Regions from separate parts of the Vibrio sp. nBUS_14 genome, predicted to be linked through region 1. Evidence: predicted binding sites of a transcription regulator. Region 1 holds the regulator's gene; the other holds the start of a gene.
The links. The regulator CRP, encoded in region 1, controls carbon source genes, mostly activating them, when cyclic AMP is high. The targets are predictions, from matches to a motif close to TGTGANNNNNNTCACA.
Positions count from the first base shown of each region.

Region 2: a site for CRP is predicted at 1,900-1,915, ahead of ACMAZD_RS21315 (NupC/NupG family nucleoside CNT transporter). Genes of this name have one in related genera too.

Region 1 covers NZ_CP179206.1:3,381,349-3,399,609, reverse strand. Annotated here, with positions in the region: gene ACMAZD_RS16070 (phosphoglycolate phosphatase) at 1-227, shown strand, start outside; gene trpS (tryptophan--tRNA ligase) at 404-1,420, shown strand; gene ACMAZD_RS16060 (ExeM/NucH family extracellular endonuclease) at 1,805-4,399, shown strand; gene ACMAZD_RS16055 (aminodeoxychorismate/anthranilate synthase component II) at 4,588-5,166, shown strand; gene ACMAZD_RS16050 (aspartate aminotransferase family protein) at 5,632-6,843, shown strand; gene astA (arginine N-succinyltransferase) at 6,951-7,970, shown strand; gene astD (succinylglutamate-semialdehyde dehydrogenase) at 8,010-9,467, shown strand; gene ACMAZD_RS16035 (DUF1338 domain-containing protein) at 9,726-10,517, shown strand; gene crp (cAMP-activated global transcriptional regulator CRP) at 10,722-11,354, opposite strand; gene ACMAZD_RS16025 (phosphoribulokinase) at 11,596-12,465, opposite strand; gene ACMAZD_RS16020 (YheU family protein) at 12,543-12,755, opposite strand; gene ACMAZD_RS16015 (hydrolase) at 12,857-13,849, opposite strand; gene ACMAZD_RS16010 (TIGR02444 family protein) at 14,124-14,594, opposite strand; gene ACMAZD_RS16005 (ABC transporter ATP-binding protein) at 14,591-16,513, opposite strand; gene kefG (glutathione-regulated potassium-efflux system ancillary protein KefG) at 16,687-17,271, shown strand; gene kefB (glutathione-regulated potassium-efflux system protein KefB) at 17,258-18,261, shown strand, end outside.
Region 2 covers NZ_CP179207.1:832,029-835,687, forward strand. Annotated here, with positions in the region: gene ACMAZD_RS21300 (PTS ascorbate transporter subunit IIC) at 1-528, opposite strand, end outside; gene ACMAZD_RS21305 (PTS sugar transporter subunit IIB) at 539-808, opposite strand; gene ACMAZD_RS21310 (hypothetical protein) at 1,093-1,569, opposite strand; gene ACMAZD_RS21315 (NupC/NupG family nucleoside CNT transporter) at 2,184-3,392, shown strand.

The sequences.
Region 1 (18,261 bases):
ACCCAGTGGCGCTGAATTGGTTGCTAGAAAAGCACAATGTTAAGGCTGACGAGATGCTAATGGTTGGCGATTCAAGCAACGACATCAAAGCCGCTAAGAATGCAGGCTGTCACTCGTTTGGTCTGACTTACGGCTACAACCACGGTGAGCCTATTTCAGCATCAAACCCTGACTATGTTGCGGATAACGTCGCGCAATTACTAGATGTCGTTCTAGTTTCAGCATAAAGCGGACAAAAGTTAGCTAACCTACTAGCAAAATACTTATCAATGAGTACACTGGATGAGCCGTACAGAAGAGCTGTGCGGCTTTTCTATTTTAAAGTTAAGAAGCTATGTTTTGACGAAGTTATTAAAAACTGAGTTGTTAAGACGCTAAGCGAATAAGCAAAGGAATTAAAACCATGAGCAAGCCCATCGTATTGAGTGGTGTTCAACCATCTGGTGAACTAAGTATCGGTAACTACTTGGGTGCTCTACGTCAATGGCAACAGATGCAAGATGATTACGATTGCCAATACTGTGTTGTAGACCTTCACGCAATTACGGTTCGCCAAGACCCGAAAGCACTGCATGAAGCGACTCTAGACGCACTAGCAATCTGTCTTGCCGTCGGTGTTGATCCAAAGAAGAGCACGCTATTTGTTCAGTCACACGTACCAGAGCATGCTCAACTTGGTTGGCTTCTTAACTGTTACACACAAATGGGTGAGCTGAGCCGTATGACTCAGTTTAAAGATAAGTCTGCACGTCACTCAAACGACGTAAACGTAGGTTTATACGACTACCCAGTGTTAATGGCCGCAGATATCCTGCTTTACGGTGCACATCAAGTGCCTGTAGGTAGCGACCAGAAACAACACCTAGAGCTCGCGCGTGATATCGCAACTCGTTTCAACAACATTTACGGCCCTGAAACGCCAATCTTCCAAGTGCCAGAACCTTACATTCCAACAGTGAATGCACGTGTAATGAGCCTGCAAGACGCGACTAAGAAGATGTCTAAGTCGGACGATAACCGTAAGAACGTGATTACTCTGCTAGAAGAGCCTAAGTCGATTATCAAGAAGATCAACAAAGCGCAAACGGATGCAGAAACACCACCACGTATTGCTCACGATTGGGAAAACAAAGCGGGTATCTCTAACCTAATGGGTCTGTACTCTGCGGCGACGGGTAAAACGTTTGAAGAGATCGAAGCGCAATACCAAGGCGTTGAAATGTACGGTCCATTTAAGAAAGATGTAGGCGCAGCATTGGTTGAGATGCTTGAGCCGATTCAATCTGAATACCACCGTATCCGTGCTGATCGTGCTTACATGGACGCAGTAATGAAAGCGGGTGCTGAAAAAGCGTCTGAGCGTGCTGCAGTGACTCTGAAAAAAGCATACGAAGCGGTAGGTTTTGTTACTCGCCCTTAGAGTGAACTAAAACAACTCGTTTGAGAATTTGAGCCCAAAGTAGACTTTGTTTACTTTGGGCTTTTTAGTGCCCGTCTTATTTGAACTTGCCCCAAAAACCTTGTTTGAATTGAGAATTTATACATTTCCGTTTAACACATTTAATTTATTAATGCTGTGTTATTGATCTTATTCACAGCTCTCAAGCTTTATAAAATTGAACTCGTTTCTATATATGTTGGAAATACATAACGTGCCAAACAATTGATGATTATTAAGTGATAAGTTCCTCATTTTCTTGCTAACTGACTTATTCCTTTCATAAATAAACCTGATAGTTACCACAAAATACATGACTGTCCATAGACGGCAGTAATTATAAATCGATGAACTCAGGTGAAACGGATGGCTCTTTTACACAAACCTTCATTGCTAGCAGTGGCAATTGGTAGCTTGCTAACAGCAAGTGCACACGCTGATTTGTTTATTTCACAATATGTGGAAGGCGGCAGCTACAACAAAGCGGTTGAGATTGCTAATAACGGCGATAGCAGCATGAATTTAGATGGTTACTCGCTGGCGAAGTCTGCGAATGGCAACGGATTATGGGGCGCCACTTTACCTTTAGATGGCCACGTTTTAGCGCCCGGTGGAGTACTTGTGGTCGCGCATTCTAGTGCGAGTGATGAGATTAAAGCTAAAGCTGACATCATTAATGCTTCTATCGCTAATCATAACGGTGACGACCCGCTAGCTATCTTGAATTCAGATGGTTCGGTACATGATGTTGTTGGTTTAATGGGCGATGTGGATTGGGGTAAAGATGTTACTTTGGTTCGAGCGACACAAATCCCTTCGGCAACATTCGATGCTTCACAATGGGTATCGTTACCAAAAGACAGTATTGAAGGGCTAGGTTCACTAGACATTGTTGAACTACCAGAAGCGTTCACTTGTACACAAGATGGCTCTGATCCAGTATTCACAACCATTCAAGAGATCCAAGGCGAGGGCCTAACATCACCGTTCATTGATGGCTACCCGTACATCACTGACGATGAGTACTTCTTAAAAGGTGTTGTGAGTGCCGTGACAACGGGCATAACCAAAGGCTTCTACCTGCAAGCACTTGAGGATGACTTCAATTCAAGCACTTCTGAAGGTCTATTTATCTATACGAATCAATCGAGCTCAGAACTGGCTGCGGGCGATGTAGTGTGTGTGAAAGGTAAGGTTCAAGAATACTACGGCCATACTCAGCTTAAAGTTGAAAACAACCAATGGCTAAAACAGGGCGAACAAGAAGCGCCTGAAGCAACGGCGATTGAAGCTCTAGACAGTGATGAAAACTTCGCTGCAACGCTTGAACGCTATGAAGGCATGTTGGTGAAAACAACAGAAGCGCTTGATATGCGTGTCACTCGTACCTTTGGTTATGACTACGCAGGTCGTCGTAACAATATGGTACTGGCCCATGAGCGTATTAACATGCAACCTAACCAGCTTTTCGCAGCAGGTTCTGAAGACGCGAAACAACAAATGGAAGATAACGCAGACCGTCGTCTTTTCGTTGAAACCGATCAAAAAGCGGGTGATGGACAAGTTCCTTTCTATTCAGATTTTGGCCGTACTGATATTGACCAAGATGGCTCGACGGAAGACTACATCCGTATAGATGACACCATCGTTGGCCTAGAAGGCGTGCTGACCTACAGCTACGGCGAGTATCGCTTAGTGACAACTAACCAGATCTCGGCTGAAAACTTTGTACGTAATGACCCACGTACCGGCAAACCTGATATGGATGAAGGCGACCTGCGTATCGCGACCTTTAATGTCTTGAACTACTTTAACTCTCCTTTTGGTGGCGACGCGAATCAACATGGTAACAATCGTGGCGCGAATACCATGACTGAGTTTGAGATGCAGCAAGAGAAGATTGTGAACGCGATTCTTCGCTTAGACGCTGACATCATTGGTTTGATGGAAATTGAGAACAACGGCTTTGGTGAAGGTTCGGCAATTCAACAGCTTGTGAATCAACTGAACGATCGTATTGAGCGTAAGAAAGACCGCTATACCTTTGTGGCTGTCGATTCAAATGAGGATGGAGTAACCGACGAGATGGACTCGATCGGCACTGACGTGATTACAACGGGCGTTATCTACCGTAAGAAGGTGGTTAAGCTTAAAGACAGCCGTGTTATCGCGATGCCAAGTCAACAAGCCCCAGAAGTGTTAGACGATTCTGGCAAGGTGATTGAAGACGGTAAAAACTACCAACGCGACTCATTGGCGCCAACCTTTAAAGTTAAAGGCACCAAAGAGAAACTCACCGTAGCGATCAACCACTTCAAATCGAAAGGTTCTAAGTGTTGGGAAGATGCAGCGCCGGTTGAGCAGGGTGGTCAAGGTGGCGTTGATGCCGACAAGCAAGGTTCATGTGAGAACTTCCGTGTGGCAGCTGCGGTTGCACTGGGTGAAGCGCTAGACGGCATCAAAGGCCATAAAGTGATTCTGGGTGATATGAACTCATACGGCATGGAAGATCCAATGTTGGTACTGACGGATTACTCTGAAGAGAAATACGGCAAGCAAATCAAAGCGGCGCGTAACACTTACATTGACGGCGTTGAGCAGTTTGGTGACAGCGGTGCGGTGATTACTAAAAACTACGGCTACATTAATGCTGTGGCTCAAAAGCACCCAGACAGCTGGAGCTACTCATACAATGATGAAGTTGGTGCCTTGGATCATTTGTTGATCAGTGACAGCCTTAAAGATAGGGTTGTCGATGCGACCGATTGGCACATCAATGGTGGTGAGTCGACGTTGTTTGACTACAACGAAGAGTTCAAAGGTGACCTACCTAAGTACCAAGATCACTTCCGTTCATCGGATCATGATCCTGCGGTTCTTGAACTGCGAGTGGGCGGTTCATTTGGCTTCGGTGCACTGATGTCATTGTTTGGCTTAGCAATGTGGCGTCGTCGTAAGTAGCGACATCGTTAACCATGCAAGCTACCTGATTCAGGTAATTGACAGTTATCTGTAAACAATTAAGGTCAACTTAGGTTGGCCTTAATTATTAGCGAATTGCAGTTTCCACTTGCCTTTCGCCATGGGTATTGCACAATACCGCCCCTATATCTCCCAATCATTTAGTATTTAGCAAACGATTTCGACCCATGTTACTTATCATCGATAACTATGACTCTTTTACCTATAACTTGTATCAGTATTTCTGTGAGTTAGGGGTCACTGTGAAAGTTGTTCGCAACGATGAGATTGATATTGCGGGTATTGAAGCGTTAAATCCTAGCCATCTTGTTATCTCGCCAGGCCCTTGTACGCCAGATGATGCGGGAATCTCTCTGCAAGTCATTGAACACTTCGTTAGCAAGCTGCCTATTTTAGGTGTGTGTCTTGGTCATCAAGCCATTGCTCAAGTGTTTGGTGGTGAAGTAGTGCGAGCCAGACAAGTGATGCATGGTAAAACCTCTCCAATACGCCACAATGGCAAGAGTGTTTTTCAAGGGCTTAATAACCCTCTAACCGTGACACGTTACCATTCTCTAGTGGTGAAAAATGGCACGCTGCCTGACTGCTTTGAACTGACGTCTTGGACGGAATTTGAAGATGGCAGTATGGATGAGATCATGGGTTATCAACACAAAACCTTGCCGATAGATGCCGTGCAATTTCACCCTGAGTCGATTAAAACAGAGCAAGGACACCAGCTTCTCGCTAACTTCTTAGCGCGTTGAGTGTTTAAATTTGACTCTTTCTGCGTCTAAATAAGCCAGTTGAACCTGTTAGCCTATTCGTTAAGCGTTTAAATTCGGGCGCTACGCGTCTCTTACTCCTCTGACGCCGATCACTTTTTATAACATTTCTCTCTCTTCAGGCTAAGTTTTTAGCCTATGCAAAATTATTCGCCTTATTTCGTCTCGAACCCTATATACCGCAATGCCAGTAAGGCTTTGCTATTACTGGTTATGCGTTTAGGTAGAAAAAGCTTCATAAAACAGATTAATTGATGCATAAATAGTCATGGGTAGTGACGTTTAGCTGGCTGTTAGGGATGGCTAAAGAATAATCCACTATTGAAAACGTTAATTAAATGTAAATATAATGCTGCAGCGGGATTATGGCGAGAGAAAATATCTTTGTCTCACTTATGAACCAGTACGCTTATTTGCGAAGCTTGCGGTATCGAGAAGGAATGTACGATGACAGTGGAAAAAAAAGTAGAACGTAGTCTGTTTAATGAGGTGATGGTACCTTGTTATAACCCCATGGAAATGATCCCAGTAAAAGGGGAAGGCGCACGCGTTTGGGACCAACAAGGCCGAGAGTATATCGACTTTGCTGGTGGTATCGCTGTGAGCTGTTTGGGTCACTGTCACCCAGCAATGGTTAACGCAGTTACTGAGCAAGCAAACAAGATTTGGCATTTAAGTAATGTAATGACCAATGAACCTGCATTGCGTCTAGCGAAGAAGCTAACAGACGTATGTTTTGCAGAAAAAGTATTCTTTGCCAACTCTGGTGCAGAAGCGAACGAAGCCGCATTGAAGCTAGCTCGTCGTTGGGCAGCAGATGTTCACGGTCCTGAGAAATCTGAAATCATTGCATTCAAACAAGGTTTCCACGGTCGTACTTTCTTTACCGTAACGGTCGGTGGTCAAGAGGCTTACTCTGATGGCTTCGGTCCTAAACCGGGCGATGTAACTCACCTGCCTTACAACGATATTGCAGCGCTAGAAGCGCACATCTCAGATCGCACATGTGCAATCATGATGGAACCTCTGCAAGGCGAGGGCGGTATCATTTCTCCAACATCAGAGTTCGTGAACACGGTTCGTGAGCTGTGTGACAAACACAATGCGCTGCTTATCTTTGATGAAGTGCAAACGGGTAATGGCCGTACGGGTAACTTTTACGCTTACCAAGGTCTAGGTGTGACACCTGATATCCTAAGCACAGCGAAATCACTAGGTGGCGGTTTCCCTATCGGTGCAATGCTAACAACGTCTGAACTGGCGACACACCTAAAAGTGGGTACGCACGGTTCTACTTACGGTGGTAACCCACTAGCGTGTGCCGTTGCAGAAGCAGTTGTTGACGTAGTAAGCCAACCTGAAACGTTGGCTGGTGTGAAAGAACGTGAAGCTATGTTCCGTGATGGTTTAGCTAAGATTAACGACAAATACCAAATATTCAGTGAAGTTCGCGGTAAAGGCCTATTATTAGGCGCTGCGCTTAATGAAGCATGGCAAGGTCGTGCTCGTGATGTGTTAGTAGCAGCAGGCGAACAAGGCTTGATGGTACTGGTTGCGGGTGTAAACGTGGTTCGTTTCACACCATCACTGGTTATCACTACGCAAGAAATTGAAGAAGGTTTATCAAAACTAGACAAAGCAATCGCTACGTTAGTTTAGCCTGAGCGGCGTCATAGGAATGATCGCCATTAGAGCGATCCCATGACGTACTGCTAAAGGCCCAAGCTTCTGGTTTTGGGCCTGTTTTGCATCTGGAGGGAATATTGATGCTAGTTGTTCGCCCAATAAAATTATCTGATTACGATGCGCTGCATACTTGCGCGGTTGAATCTGGTCACGGATTCACATCTCTTCCGGTTAACGAAGAACTGTTAACCAACCGAATTACTCATTCTGAATACAGCTTTGCTAAGCAAGACGTGACTGAACCTGGTGATGAAGGCTACCTAATGGTTGGCTTCGACACTGAAACGGAAGAAGTCGCTGGCACGACAGGCATCGAAGCCTCAATTGGCTGGGATGTTCCGTTTTACTCTTACCACATCAGCAAAGTGGTTCACTCATCGCAAAAGCTTGGCGTGAATAACGTCGTGAAGTTACTGACTTTCGGTAATAACTACACAGGATGCAGTGAGATCTGCACACTGTTCTTGCGCCCAGCTTTCCGTGGTGGATTGAATGGTCGTTTGATGTCGAAGTGTCGCTTCCTGATCATGTCTGAGCACCCAGAGCGTTTCTCGAAAACGATTTTTGCTGAGATGCGTGGTGTATCGGATGCGGAAGGTAACTCACCTTTCTGGCAATGGCTGCAAGAGCACTTCTTCTCAATTGATTTCACGCTTGCAGATTACCTAACCGGTATCGGTAAGAAAGGCTTTATTGCTGACCTAATGCCGAAGCTGCCTATCTACGTGAACCTACTGAGCAAAGAGGCTCAGGCGGTGATTGGAGAGGTACATGATAATACACGCCCAGCACTTAAGTTGTTGGAACGTGAAGGTTTCACTAACCGCGGTTATGTCGACATCTTTGATGCAGGCCCAACGGTTGAGTGTGATTTAAGAAACATTGAATCAGTGCGTCATGCGATTCGAGCTCAGGTGAAAATTGCAGAGCACTCCAGCTCTAAAGACTTCCTAATTGGTAATACCTCGTTTGAGAACTTCCGCGCAGTAGCCGCGAAAGGCGCGTATGACCAAGCAAGCGACACAGTGATTTTATCATCTGAAGTAGCAAGCGCTCTTGAAGTAAAAGAAGGCGAATTCGTTCGCATGTTGGCTCAATAAGAGCGGCGATTATCTGTCGAAGATTTTAAGGATAGAAGTATGACTCAGTGGATAGCAGGACAGTGGGTGGCAGGTCAAGGCGATGCCATGACATCAGTAAGTCCATACAATAATGAAGTCGTGTGGCAAGGCGATAGTGCAACACCAGCGCAGGTTGAATCTGCAGTAACAGCGGCTCGTGACGCGTTCTTAGTTTGGAAAAAACTGAGCTTTGCTGAGCGTGAAGCGGTCGTGTTGAACTTTGCTGAGAAGGTAAAAGAGAACAGCGAAGAGATTGCACAGATTATTGCAAAAGAGACGGGTAAACCGATTTGGGAAACTCGCACTGAAGCGGGCGCAATGGCGGGTAAGATCGCTATCTCTATTCGTGCTTACCACGAACGTACGGGCGAAGCTTCGCGTGAAGCGGCAGGTAACCAAATCGTATTGCGCCATCGTCCATTAGGTGTAATGGCGGTATTTGGCCCTTATAACTTCCCTGGTCACCTACCAAACGGTCATATTGTTCCAGCTCTATTATCGGGTAATACCGTGGTATTTAAGCCGTCAGAGCAGACACCTTGGACGGGTGAGTTTGCGATGAAGCTATGGCAAGAAGCTGGCCTTCCTGCTGGTGTGATCAATCTAGTGCAAGGCGCGAAAGAGACAGGTATTGCACTAGCCGATGCTAAAGGTCTTGATGGCGTGCTATTCACGGGTAGTGCTAATACCGGTCATATCCTTCACCGTCAATTCGCAGGTCAACCGGGCAAGATGCTGGCGCTAGAGATGGGTGGCAACAACCCGATGGTGATCAGTGACCAGTTTGGTGATGCTGACGCGACGGTTTATACCATCATTCAATCGGCTTTCATCAGTGCGGGTCAACGTTGTACATGTGCTCGTCGTTTGTATGTTCCTGTTGGCGAGAAGGGCGATCAATTGCTCGATAAGCTCGTTGCGGCTACCTTGAAGATTCGTGTTGAGCAGCCATTCGCTGAGCCCGCACCCTTCATGGGCCCACAAATCTCTGAAGCGGCAGCTAAGTTCATTCTGGACGCGCAAGCTAATCTGCAATCACTAGGTGGTGTAAGCCTAGTCGAAGCAAAAGCGGGCGAAGCGGCGTTTGTTTCTCCGGGTATTATCGATGCAACCAACATTGCTGAGTTGCCAGATGAAGAGTACTTCGGCCCATTGCTGCAAGTGGTTCGTTATCAATCGCTAGAGCAAGCGGTTGAATTGGCTAATGACACGCGCTTTGGTTTGTCTGCCGGTTTAGTATCAACAGACGATTCAGAGTGGGAATACTTCGTTGATCATATCCGTGCGGGTATTGTTAATCGTAATCGCCAGCTAACAGGCGCAAGTGGTGATGCACCATTTGGCGGCCCGGGTGCTTCAGGCAACCTACGCCCAAGTGCTTACTACGCGGCGGACTACTGTGCTTACCCAATGGCGTCAATGGAAGGTGGTGAAACTCAACTGCCAGCTACGTTTAGCCCTGGTATTGAGCTGTAGTTTTGGCTTTTAAGCTATAACTTGATGAATCACAAGCTTATGAGCTCTAGGTTCATGAATAACAGATTCATTGGTTAATTGTGTAATAAGGAAGCGGTGTTATCGCTTCCTCTTTTCACCCACGTCCGACACCTCGATTGGGCGGTAGATAATAATAGAACAAGTATGTCACAGGCTGATGGCTGCTGACTCTATGTCCAGCCTCTTCCTTTCTAATCCAAATTACTAGCTTGCTAGAACCTCTAACAAGGAGTCACCATGACGCCCGATCTACTCTTTAAATCACTATGGGACGATTATATTCACAGGCTGTGTCCATCGGCTGAGAAAGTGCATCACTTGCTGAAAGAAGACGAAGCTCTGATTAATGATCACATTGCACTGCGTACTTTCAATGTTGCACCGCTAGGTATTGAAACATTGGCTAAACCTTTCTTTGAGTTAGGTTACAAGGCGTGTGGCGATTACTTATTTGAGAGCAAGAAGCTAGTGGCTAAGCACTACGAGCACCCAGATCCAAACCAACCAAAAGTGTTCATTAGTGAGTTGAAAGTAGAAGAGTGTTCAAGTGATCTGCAACAGATTGTTGCTAAGTTGGTTGAGCAAGTTGACGCAAGTAAGCTTCAAGGCCATGAATTCTTGTTTGGTGGTCGTCTTTGGGATTTGAATTTCGCAGATTTCCAAGTGCTAGCAAAAGAGAGTGAATACGCTTCTTGGCTCGCAGCTCATGGTTACGGTGCAAACCACTTTACGGTGAGTGTTAATCAACTCGACGCTTTTGATGAAGTGCAGTCAGTGAATGATTACCTGAGCGAGTCAGGCTTCACGGTCAATGCGTCTGGTGGTGAGGTTAAAGGCTCTCCAGAGGTCTTATTAGAGCAATCATCAACAATGGCAGACAAAGTCCCAGTTTCATTTGTTGAAGGCAATGAGATGATTCCCGGTGGTTTCTATGAGTTCGCTAAGCGTTATGCGATGGCCAATGGTGAGCTTTATACAGGATTCGTTGCAGCATCAGCGGATAAGATCTTCGAAAGCACCAACGGTTAAAGAAAGATACGAGCATGTGCTTTGCCCTAGAGATACGGTTACGCTTCGCTTCGAAAGTGTTTGCGCTTGGAAGCAGTAACTGTCCCATTCGTATCTTGTATCTTGTATCTTGTATCTTGTATCTGCTCTCTAGACCTTGGAAAACAAAAAAGCCACCAAATTTGCATTTGGTGGCTTTCAAATTTTTGGCTCAGCTAATCGAGATTAACGAGTGCCGTATACCACGATAGTCTTACCGTGTGCAGAAATTAGGTTCTGCTCTTCAAGCATTTTCAAGATACGTCCTACTGTCTCACGAGAACAACCAACGATCTGGCCAATCTCTTGACGAGTGATCTTGATTTGCATGCCGTCAGGGTGAGTCATTGCATCTGGCTGTTTCGCTAGGTTAAGTAGCGTTTGAGCGATACGACCTGTTACGTCAAGGAACGCTAAGTCACCAACTTTTTGGCTAGTTACTTGTAGACGGTTTGCCATTTGCGCTGAAAGGCGCATTAGGATATCTGGGTTCACTTGAATAAGTTGACGGAATTTCTTGAACGAAATTTCAGCTACTTCACAAGGAGATTTTGCACGAACCCATGCAGTACGCTCTTGGTCTTCTTCGAAAAGTCCAAGTTCACCGATGAAGTCGCCTTGGTTTAGGTAAGAAAGAATCATTTCCTTACCTTCTTCGTCTTTAATAAGAACAGCCACAGAACCTTTAACGATGTAGTACAAGGTTTCTGCCTTTTCACCAGCATGAATCAAAGTACTTTTTGAAGGGTACTTATGAATATGACAGTGTGAAAGGAACCACTCTAATGTTGGATCGGTTTGAGGTTTACCTAGAACCATAATATCTCACTTCCTCTGCAGGGTATGCTTGCCGCTTTCCGTATTTTAGCTAAGCCTGAATTGACTCAGTTAGGATAAGAGCACTCGTTGAGTGCTGCAAGCTATCTTGTGTCTCGTTTAAGAATAGTATCCTTTTTCAGGTACTATTTCTTGATTTTAATCGTGGCCAAGCTACGATTTTTTACGCAAAATTGTGCACATGATCACGGTATGAAAAGTAATCAACCAGAATGTCGTTTTGTTAACCTATTTTTCCGGTTTCGATGAGTTGTTGCAAGATTGGCCTTACAATGAGCTCCATAGCAAAACTCATTTTGCCTCCTGGCACTACAAGCGTGTTATGACGTGACATAAATGAGCCATCAATCATAGCCAAAAGATAAGGGAAATCGACGTTTTTGATACCGCGCAAACGTATAACCACGAAGCTTTCGTCTAAACTTGGAATCCCTTTGGCGTTCAGTGGATTCGATGTATCTACGGTTGGAACACGCTGAAAGTTGATATGAGTGCGCGAAAACTGCGGGGTAATGTAGTTAAGGTAATCATCCATTGAGCGAACAATCGAGTCCATCACCGCTTCGCGAGAGTGCCCACGATCGCGTGTGTCACGAACGAATTTCTGGATCCACTCCAAGTTTACGATAGGTACCATGCCGATCAACAGGTCGACGTATTGCGAGACGTTAATGTCTCCATCGACTACACCACCATGAAGGCCTTCATAGAACATCACATCCGAGTTTTCAGGGATCTCTTGCCATGGCGTAAAGGTGCCAGGCATTTGGTTGTAAGGAACGGCTTCATCGAAGGTATGTAGATAACTGCGGACTTTGCCCGTGCCTTCATTACCGTATTGACGGAAGAACTCTTCTAATGCGCCAAAATCGTTAGCTTGTGGACCAAAGTAGCTGATGTGCTTACCTTGTTCGCGTGCCTTACGGATCTCGACATCCATCTCTGGTCGAGTGAAGCGATGGAAACTATCCCCTTCAACCCAAGCTGCCTTCACGTCCATCATATTGAACATTTTACGGAAGGCTTCTGAGGTAGTGGTGGTGCCGGCTCCAGATGAACCCGTCACTGCAATAATTGGATGTTTAGCGGACATGACAACCCTTGTCTTTTGAGTAACTTACTTGTTAGCAATCGTTTACCACTATAACACGGCTCCTGTATGAGCGCAGCTTAGAAGCATTTTGTGACTTGAATATCAACGGTTTCATGGAGCTCAGAAAACACGATGCTGACTTCCTTTGAGGCTAATTGATGTTTCACTTGGTCAATCTTGTTTTGCAGTGAAACCTCTACGTCACCGTAGTCTGTGCCTTCACGCAGCACGAATTCTTTAATGAGGTTTTCCAGCGTTTCTGGTGCGATGTCTTGCCATGGGATGATCATAAATACTTCTCTCTTTTATGTTCATGGATATGTTCATTAATAGGTTTATTGATGTGTTGATCAGTGTGTCTACCACTCAGCCCTTAACAAAGGCTTCGCCATTATGCCGAATCTTGAATACTTTCATAGTAGGCGGGTAATGCTTCTTCTAACCAAAACCTTGGTTTGAGCGTGCTACCAGTAATGAACCCCACATGGCCGCCTTTTTGAAACAGACGATAATCGATATTGTCCGGTAGAACGAATTTTGGAATTACATCATCGGTCATGAAAGGATCGTCTTTCGCATGAATGATCTGTGTGGGCAGTTTAATCCGATTCAATTTAGGCAATGCAGAACATTGGGCATAGTAGTCCTGAGCATTCTTGAACCCGTGCAGAGGCGCAGTAATCCGTTCATCAAACTCATACAGCTTGTCTATCTTCTTAATGGTTTCGGCGGTGATACCGAGCTTTTCTTGCAGCAGCTTAATCTTTTTCAAGGCATTAGATTTGAGAGAGTTGAGCAGGTACTTTTTATAGAGCTTAGAGAAACCTCGCTCAATACGACTAGAGCAACAAGCCAGATCAAAAGGTGCAGAGACAATCGTCGCCGCCGACAGCAATGGGTCGTCCGCGTACTCAGCCAAATAGTTCGCCAGCATGTTACCGCCCAAAGAGATACCAACCGCTACCTTAGGGTTATTGGGGAACTGGGCGTGTAGATGTCTTAGGAAAAAGCGCGCATCTTCGACTTCACCTGAATGGTAAGCGCGAGCCAAGCGATTGGGCTTTCCGCTGCAGCCTCTGAAGTGCATCATCACTGATAGCCAGCCATCTTTAGCAAAGGCATTCATCAGTCCGTTGGCATAAGGGCTTTCAAAGCTTCCCTCTAAGCCATGGAATAGAACGAATATCGGCTTGTTACTTCGAACCTCATTACTTGGGGTGTCACCCTCTAGCGTTTCGCTCCAAGCAAGATCGAGAAAGTCACCGTCGGGTGTTTCTAAGGTTTGCCATTGAGGGTCAAACAATGCCTGCTTTCTAATAAACCGTGGCACTAAGGTTTGTAAGTGCGGATTCGATAAACCAGCGGCTGCGGTAAATATTGTCATAAAACAGTCCATGCTTCTTTTATGGGCTTTGTAAAGTATTGAGCTTTTGGCGAAACGCCCACGTTTTTATTTGAGCTTGGTTGATTCTCGGTATAAGTGCAAGGGTTTCACTGATACGGGTTACAAAAACAGGGCGTAGGTAACTAGTTGAATATTTTCGAGATTGAGCTTCAAACATATTGCCAATCATGCGCGCCAATCCCGTGTGAAAATGAAGAGCGATACTACCAAGGTAAGCTTGGATCTTGATTGAAGATAAGAGAAAGTAAACGCGTTAGGGTTGAGGTGCTGGTTCAGAAAAAGCGTCGTAGAGGTTTTCAGCCCCCAATAAACGACAGTATTGAAAAGCGAGTGGTGATTGCTGGTTAGCCGTAAGCTGAAGAGAGTTAATGCAGTCGACGAGATCAGATTGCTGTTGCTTCTCTAACTGAAGTTCAAATTGGAGAGCTTCACGGTAGAGGGAATCGACGACTTGAGGTTTGAGGTGCTTACGCAGCTCTCGATAGCTATGAAGCAGGGTTTCAGAGCGGCTTAAGCACTGTTGTACCTTGTGCCACTCTTCTTCGGAAAAAGACAATTGTTGCTCATCAAGCCATTTGAGAAGCAGCAGTAGATTGACGTTGCCGTGGAACTGGTTTTGCAAAGCTAGGCACGCATCCTTTACACCGCGCACACTGTAATACTGAAGGCTAAATTGCCATAGTCGTTCCAGTGTTAGTGATATTGGGGCGTGCTCTGGGCTCATAAGCTATCCATATCCTGTTCCATCTGCTCAAGCTCTTCTTGAGTGGACATCCAATCTATTTCAACTTCTTCTAGCTGTGACTTACTGCTCGCTTGTAGAGCGAGCACTTTGTTCAGTTTAGCCTTATTTTCAGCTTCATACAGTGAAGTGTCGGATAATTCTTGCTCGGCTTCTTCAAGAGCCTGCGTCAGCTTATCCATTTGCTTTTCAAATTGAGTTAGCTTTTTACGAAGTGGTGCAGTTAGTTTTCTGAACTCGGCCTCTTTGCGTTTCTGCTCTTTTTTCGCAGCTGCACTGTTGGTGCCGTCTTTCGCTGGTACCAATGCTTGCGCTTCTTTGCGCTCAACTTTTTGTTGTTCAGTTAGCCACTTGTAGTAATCGCTTAGGTCACCATCAAACGGTGCCACTTGGCGATCATGTACTAGATATAAGTCATCGGTGGTAGCACGCAGTAGGTAACGGTCGTGCGATACGATAATCATCGCGCCTTCGAACGTCTGCAATGCAAAAGTCAGCGCCTGACGCATGTCGAGATCCAAGTGGTTAGTTGGTTCATCGAGTAGCAATAGGTTAGGCTTTTGCCATACCAGTAGCGCCAATACCAAACGCGCTTTTTCACCACCTGAGAATGGCGCCACTTTATCCAGTGCTTTTTCACCTTGGAAGCCAAAGCTACCTAGGTAATCACGCAGTTGTTGTTCTGTGTGCTTAGGCGCAATCTGCATCATGTGTTGCAACGGTGTTTCTTCTGGGTGCAGCGTTTCTAATTGGTGCTGTGCGAAGTAGCCAATTTTAATGCCTTGCGAATAGCTCAGTTCACCGCCTTGCTGCTTCAATTCACCTGAAAGCAGTTTTATGAGCGTTGATTTACCTGCGCCATTTCGACCAAGTAGACCAATTCGGCTACCCGGAACGAGATTTAGGCGAATCTTTTCTAGTATAAGATTGTCGTCGTAGCCTGCAGATACCTCGTCCATCATCATGATTGGGTTTGGTAGCGCATCTGGCTCTCTGAACTCAAAGCTGAATGGGTTATCAAACTGAGCAGGTAACACTTGTTCCATTTTCTCAAGCGCTTTAATACGGCTTTGCGCTTGGCGAGCCTTTGAAGCTTTGTAGCGGAAACGGTCAATGTAGCTCTGCATGTGAGCCATTTGCTTCTGCTGCTTCTGGAACATCGCTTGTTGCAGAAGCAGCTTTTGCGCTCGTTGAGTTTCAAACGATGAGTAGTTACCCGTGTATTCGTTAAGCTGTTGGTTTTCAACATGGACGATACGGTTGACGATAGGGTCTAAGAAGTCTCTATCGTGCGAGATAAGCACTAGCGTGCCCGGGTAGGTTTGTAACCAGCGCTCTAGCCACATTACTGCGTCTAAATCCAAGTGGTTGGTAGGCTCATCAAGCAGCAATAAGTCACTGCGACACAGTAGAGCTTGCGCTAGGTTCAAACGCATACGCCAACCACCAGAGAACTTAGTCAGGTTCCATGTCATTTGTTCTTGGCTAAAGCCTAGGCCATCCAACAACTCGGCAGCGCGTGCCTTGATGCTGTAACCACCAATGGTTTCGATCTTGCCGTGGATCTCTGCGACCAAGGTGCCGTTGTCAGCTTTTTCCGCTTCCTCTAGTTGATCTTCAAGGCCTCGGTATTCACGGTCGCCATCGATCACGTATTCAATTGCTGTTCTTTCTAATGCAGGCGTTTCTTGAGCAACCCAAGCCATTTCCCAATGAGCTGGTTTGCTGAATGAGCCTGCATCAATAGACAGTTCGTCCTTGATTAAGGCGAACAGCGTAGATTTACCACAGCCGTTTTTACCAACCAAACCGATCTTGTCGCTAGGGTGAAGAGTTGCAGATGCTTGGTCAAGGAGTGGCTTACCGCCGCGTAGCAATTGAATATCGGAGAAAGTAATCATATAGAGATAGCATAGAAATTAGAGGTGAACAGACGCCTGCATAGTAGGCTGAAAACAGATAAAAGTCGATCACAATGCAATTTGCGTTATGATGCCAATAACATATTAATAACTTTTGCTTAAATTCTTGTGGCCTTGCCACCGTTTAGCCTTCAAAGGAATGTTTCAAAGGAATGAGTAATACTCCCTCGACAGACAAAGTCGTGCCAAAGGTGTTGATCATCTACGCACACCCAGAGCCGCAAACTTCTATTGCCAATCAGATGATGATTAAAAAGATAGAGTCGCTTGGTCATGTCAAAATTCATGATCTCTACGCCATCTACCCAGACTTCTTCATCGATGTGCCTTATGAGCATGAATTACTTCTCGAGTACGATGTGATTGTGTTTCAACATCCTCTGTTTATGTATTCCTGTCCCTCATTATTAAAAGAGTGGTTTGACCGCGTACTGGGTAAAGGTTTTGCGTTTGGTGAACAAAGCGCGCTTAAGGGTAAACACTGGCGTAGCGTTATCACAACCGGTGGTAAAGAAGAGGCGTTTGGTGCTGCAGGCTATAATAAATATCCATTACAAGAGATCTTGCAACCATTCGAACTCACCGCTGCTTTGTGTCAGATGCACTGGATATCACCTTTAGTTCTACATTGGGCAAGAAACGTCTCGGATATGACGCGTTATCAACACGCGGAAGCGTATCGAAACTGGTTGCGAGACCCGCTACAATATATAGGAGCGAATGATGGCTCTGACTAACGATTTTCTACAAAGTAGCGTTATTTTTTTAGCCGCTGCTGTGGTCGCGGTTCCTATCGCGCAGCGAGCTGGCTTAGGCTCAGTACTTGGCTATCTATTAGCTGGCGTAGCGATTGGTCCTTGGGGGCTTGGTTTAATCAGTGATGTCGAAGCGATTCTGCATTTCTCCGAGTTCGGGGTGGTACTGCTGCTCTTTCTCATCGGTTTAGAACTTAACCCTAAAAAGCTGTGGCAGATGAGAGCGCCGATTCTCGGATTGGGTGGCGCACAAGTGTTGATCACTACTCTGATTATTACCGCCATCGCCTGTATGTTCGGATTAACTTGGCAAACCAGCCTGGTAATAGGTATGGGTTTAGCGCTGTCTTCGACCGCTATTGCTTTACGCGTTATTGAAGAGCGAGAACTTGGTGGTAAAGAAGCGGGGCAGTCAGGCTTTGCAGTCTTACTTTTTCAAGATATTGCCGTAATCCCTATGTTGGCGATGCTGCCTTTACTCGCTGGTAATACCGGAGGCAGTTGGGTTGACATGCTGTGGATGCTGGGCGGTGTGATTGGCTTGCTTGTCGGTGGTCACTTCTTATTAAGACCACTATTTCGATATGTAGTGATGAGCGGTGTGCGTGAGTTGTTTACTGTCGCAGCGCTGTTATTGGTGATTGGTATTGCTGTCATCATGCAACAGATTGGTTTGTCGATGGCACTCGGTACTTTCTTAGCGGGCGTACTTCTGGCTGAAAGTGAGTATCGACACGAGTTAGAAATCGCGATTGACCCATTCAAAGGGTTACTGCTTGGTCTGTTCTTTATCTCTGTGGGTATGGCTGTAAACCTCGGTCTACTGGCAGAAAGCCCATTCGCAATACTTATCGCAGTGTCGTCTCTGGTCGTATTGAAAGGTTTGGTGCTGTATGCGCTGGCTCGTATCTTTGGCACTCAAGCTAAAGCACGTAGCCGAATGGCGATGATTCTCAGTCAAGGTGGTGAGTT
Region 2 (3,659 bases), on a different replicon from region 1:
ACCCATTACTTTCTCTGTGTATTTCTGAGCAAGTGCGGGCATGATAACCATCAGTGAACCCACAATGATCGAACCGATTGCAACTAGAGCAGTGCCTTCAATGTTCGCTGTAGACAGGATTACCGCTACCAGCATAGACATGAACATTGTGTGGTGACCCGTTAAGAAAATATATTTTAGAGGAGTAATACGAGCCAATAAAATATTCACAATGAATGCGAAAAACATAATTAGGGCCATTTCATAACCGAATGCATCTTGTGCTAGTGCAACAATTGCTTCGTTATTTGGAATAACACCACTTACGCCGAATGCTTCAGTAAATACCACTGAGAAGTTATTTAGAGCGCCAACAAGCGCGCCAGCACCAAAACCTAAAATGAGGAAACCCATCACGGTTTTAATTGTGCCTTTAAGAATGGTAGAAATATCTGATTTTTGTGCGACAAGGCCAATAAACGCTATTAAACCTACCATGATTGCCGGCTCTTTTAATAAGCCGAGCATGAACTCGAAAAAGTTTTGCATAATTTTGACCTTACATGAAAGTTTTTAGTTGTTCTTCAATTGATGCTTTGTCAAAAATATTTTTAAGGCTGATGATGTTCTCTTTACCAGCATCTTTTAGTTGGTTGGCAACATCTGTTGCTGCAACCCAAATATCCGCATTGCTTGATGCTGCAGATGATAGATCTTCGTGATCAACTTCTGCTTCGAAACCGATTTTTTTAGCAACTTCTTTCACTGCCATTTCCATCATTAGAGAAGTACCAAGGCCGTTACCGCAAACTACAAGAATCTTTTTCATAATATTTGTCTCAATTGGATTTTAGGGGTTGAGAAACTTCGTTCTCTTATTGTGTGAGAGCATAGTAATGGAAGTACTTAGATTTCAATAAGATCTCAATCACAAAACTAAAATGAGATTGTGACGTAGATCTCGTTAGTTTACAGTAAAGATCCAGAGTGAGACTTTGATCAAATTTAACTTTTCACTCGAACATGCAACGTATCTTATTGGGAAAGGAGGGGACTAATTAATTTTTACGTTAGGGTATAAATATTTAGATGATTTATTTTAGAAATGAGTAATTAATCGTATCGACCGTAGTCAGTAAGCATTTTCTTAAGCATGCTATTAACGTCTTTGGTCTTTTTATTTCTTTTCGTCAACTGGCTAAGCGAGGTCGGTTTTGGCGAAGCAACATTTTCATTGTCTACGTCTTCAGTTTTATCTTTCATTTTTTGTACTGCAGGCAATAACATTCTAATTTCTTCATTATTTACATTGGTCAGTACAACAATATTTTCAGATTCAACTTGAGTAATGGTTAATATTCCGTGTTTAACAGATTCAACCTTTTCTCCAATCATAATTGATTCAGGTGCGACAGAGCGATCGGTTAGCTGGCCTATACGTAATTTCGCCGCACTGATAGCGCGGATATTTCCGGTGTTTTCAAACGCGACGATAACAGTATGGGTATTATAATATTCAACTACTGTCACATAGCCATGTCTATTTGTTTTGAATCTAGCTCCAATGTTCATATCGTGCGGAGCTTCCATTTTCTTCACGTGTTTCCTCTCTTAGTCCCGATGGCTGTTATATCTAATCAGCTCTATTGGTATTTTATAGATAATTATTTGGTGAGATTATACAAAGTATATACGCATCTAAACTTAAGATGAATCTTGAAGTCTCGGGAAATGAGGCAGAGCACAGAAAACTGCTAATAATCACACAGAATTAACCGAGAGGTTACGCTCATGCGCTTAAGGGCTTAACATTCTAAATTCAATCTTATACAGATTGTTTACAGTTTTTGAAGCACGAAAACGATGACAAACAATACGTTTTGTTTAATCCTTGACCGCGCGACCGTTTGCGTCAATAAATGTGATGAAAGTCTCACTTAACTGTTTATACTTCTTTTCCGGTTTTAAGCCGGTGCTTAGCCAATACAAGCCGTCACATGGATATGTGAATGACCCCACGGACCGGACCAGCTACGTTCCACTGCTTGTATAAGGTGAATTTTTACATGAACAACTCGTTGTCACACTCGCTAACGTTGTTAGCTCCTTCATCGCGTAGCGTTTTGCTTGAGGTTCTTTGTCCTATTCCTTTGATGTCATTTGTTTGGCTCATGTTCACTCTTTAAGGATTACTAGGACACATTATGAATATTCTATTTGGTCTTGTCGGTGTTGTTGCACTGATTGCTTGCGCATGTCTGTTATCTGAGAGTCGCTCTTCTATTAACTGGAAAACCGTGTCTCGTGCATTGTTACTTCAAATTGGTTTTGCAGCCTTAGTGTTGTATTTCCCATGGGGACAATTGGCACTAACGAGTTTGAGTAATGGTGTTTCAAGCCTGCTTGGTTTTGCGGACGCTGGTATCGCTTTCCTTTTCGGTGACCTCGCTACTGATGGTTTTATTTTCGCGATTCGCGTTCTTCCTATTATCATCTTCTTTAGCGCTTTGATCTCGGCACTTTATTACTTAGGCATTATGCAAAAAGTGATTCAAGTTCTTGGTGGAGCCGTGCAGAAACTGCTGGGCACCAGTAAAGCTGAATCTTTGGTCGCTACGGGCAACATCTTCCTTTCTCAGGGTGAGTCTCCTCTTCTTATTCGTCCGTTTTTAAAATCTATGACTCGTTCTGAACTGTTTGCTGTAATGGCTGGTGGTATGGCGTCTGTTGCGGGTAGTGTGCTTGGTGGTTATGCAGGATTAGGTGTTGAACTTAAATACCTTATTGCAGCAAGCTTCATGGCGGCTCCAGGTAGCTTACTGATGGCGAAAATCATTGTTCCTGAGCGCAGTACGCCAAGTGACTACGAGCACATTGAGCTAGATAAAGCTGACCAAAGCAATGTAATCGATGCATTGGCAAGTGGTGCGATGAACGGTATGAAGGTGGCGGTAGCCGTTGGTACTATGTTGATTGCATTCGTGAGTGTGATTGCAATGGTTAACACAGGCTTAGAAAGCTTAGGTGAAACGTTCGGTTTTGCGGGCATTACGCTGCAAGCTATCTTCGGTTACCTGTTCTCACCATTTGCATGGCTGATTGGCATCCCGAGTGATGAAGTATTAATGGCGGGTTCTTATATCGGTCAGAAGATCGTAATGAACGAGTTTGTTGCTTTCATCGACTTCGTTGAGAACAAAGCGCTGCTATCTGAACATAGCCAAGTAATCGTGACTTTTGCTCTTTGTGGCTTTGCTAACATTGGCTCTATTGCGATTCAATTAGGGTCGATTGGTGTTATGGCACCAGAGCGTCGTGCTGAAGTAGCAAACTTAGGCCTAAAAGCCGTTGCTGCTGGTACACTCGCCAACCTAATGAGTGCCTGTTTAGCGGGTATCTTCATCCTGCTTTAAGCTAGACTCAGTTCAAGCGCTTAAAGTCAGTAAAAGCGGATATCTTGCTTACGGATTTAACGTGAGAAGAGTGTCCGCTTTTTTGTGCCTGCTCGTTAGGTTAATTAGGATTTAAGCCACTTGTCTTATTATTACTAGTGCATTTCAGGCTCACTCGGAAGAGTAATAGAGCGAGCCTGTTTTATCCGATATACTTGAATATCATCAGGTTGCGATTAAGAATATTCGGTTTCGATTTATAATAACGGCAACCAAGTCCAATAAATC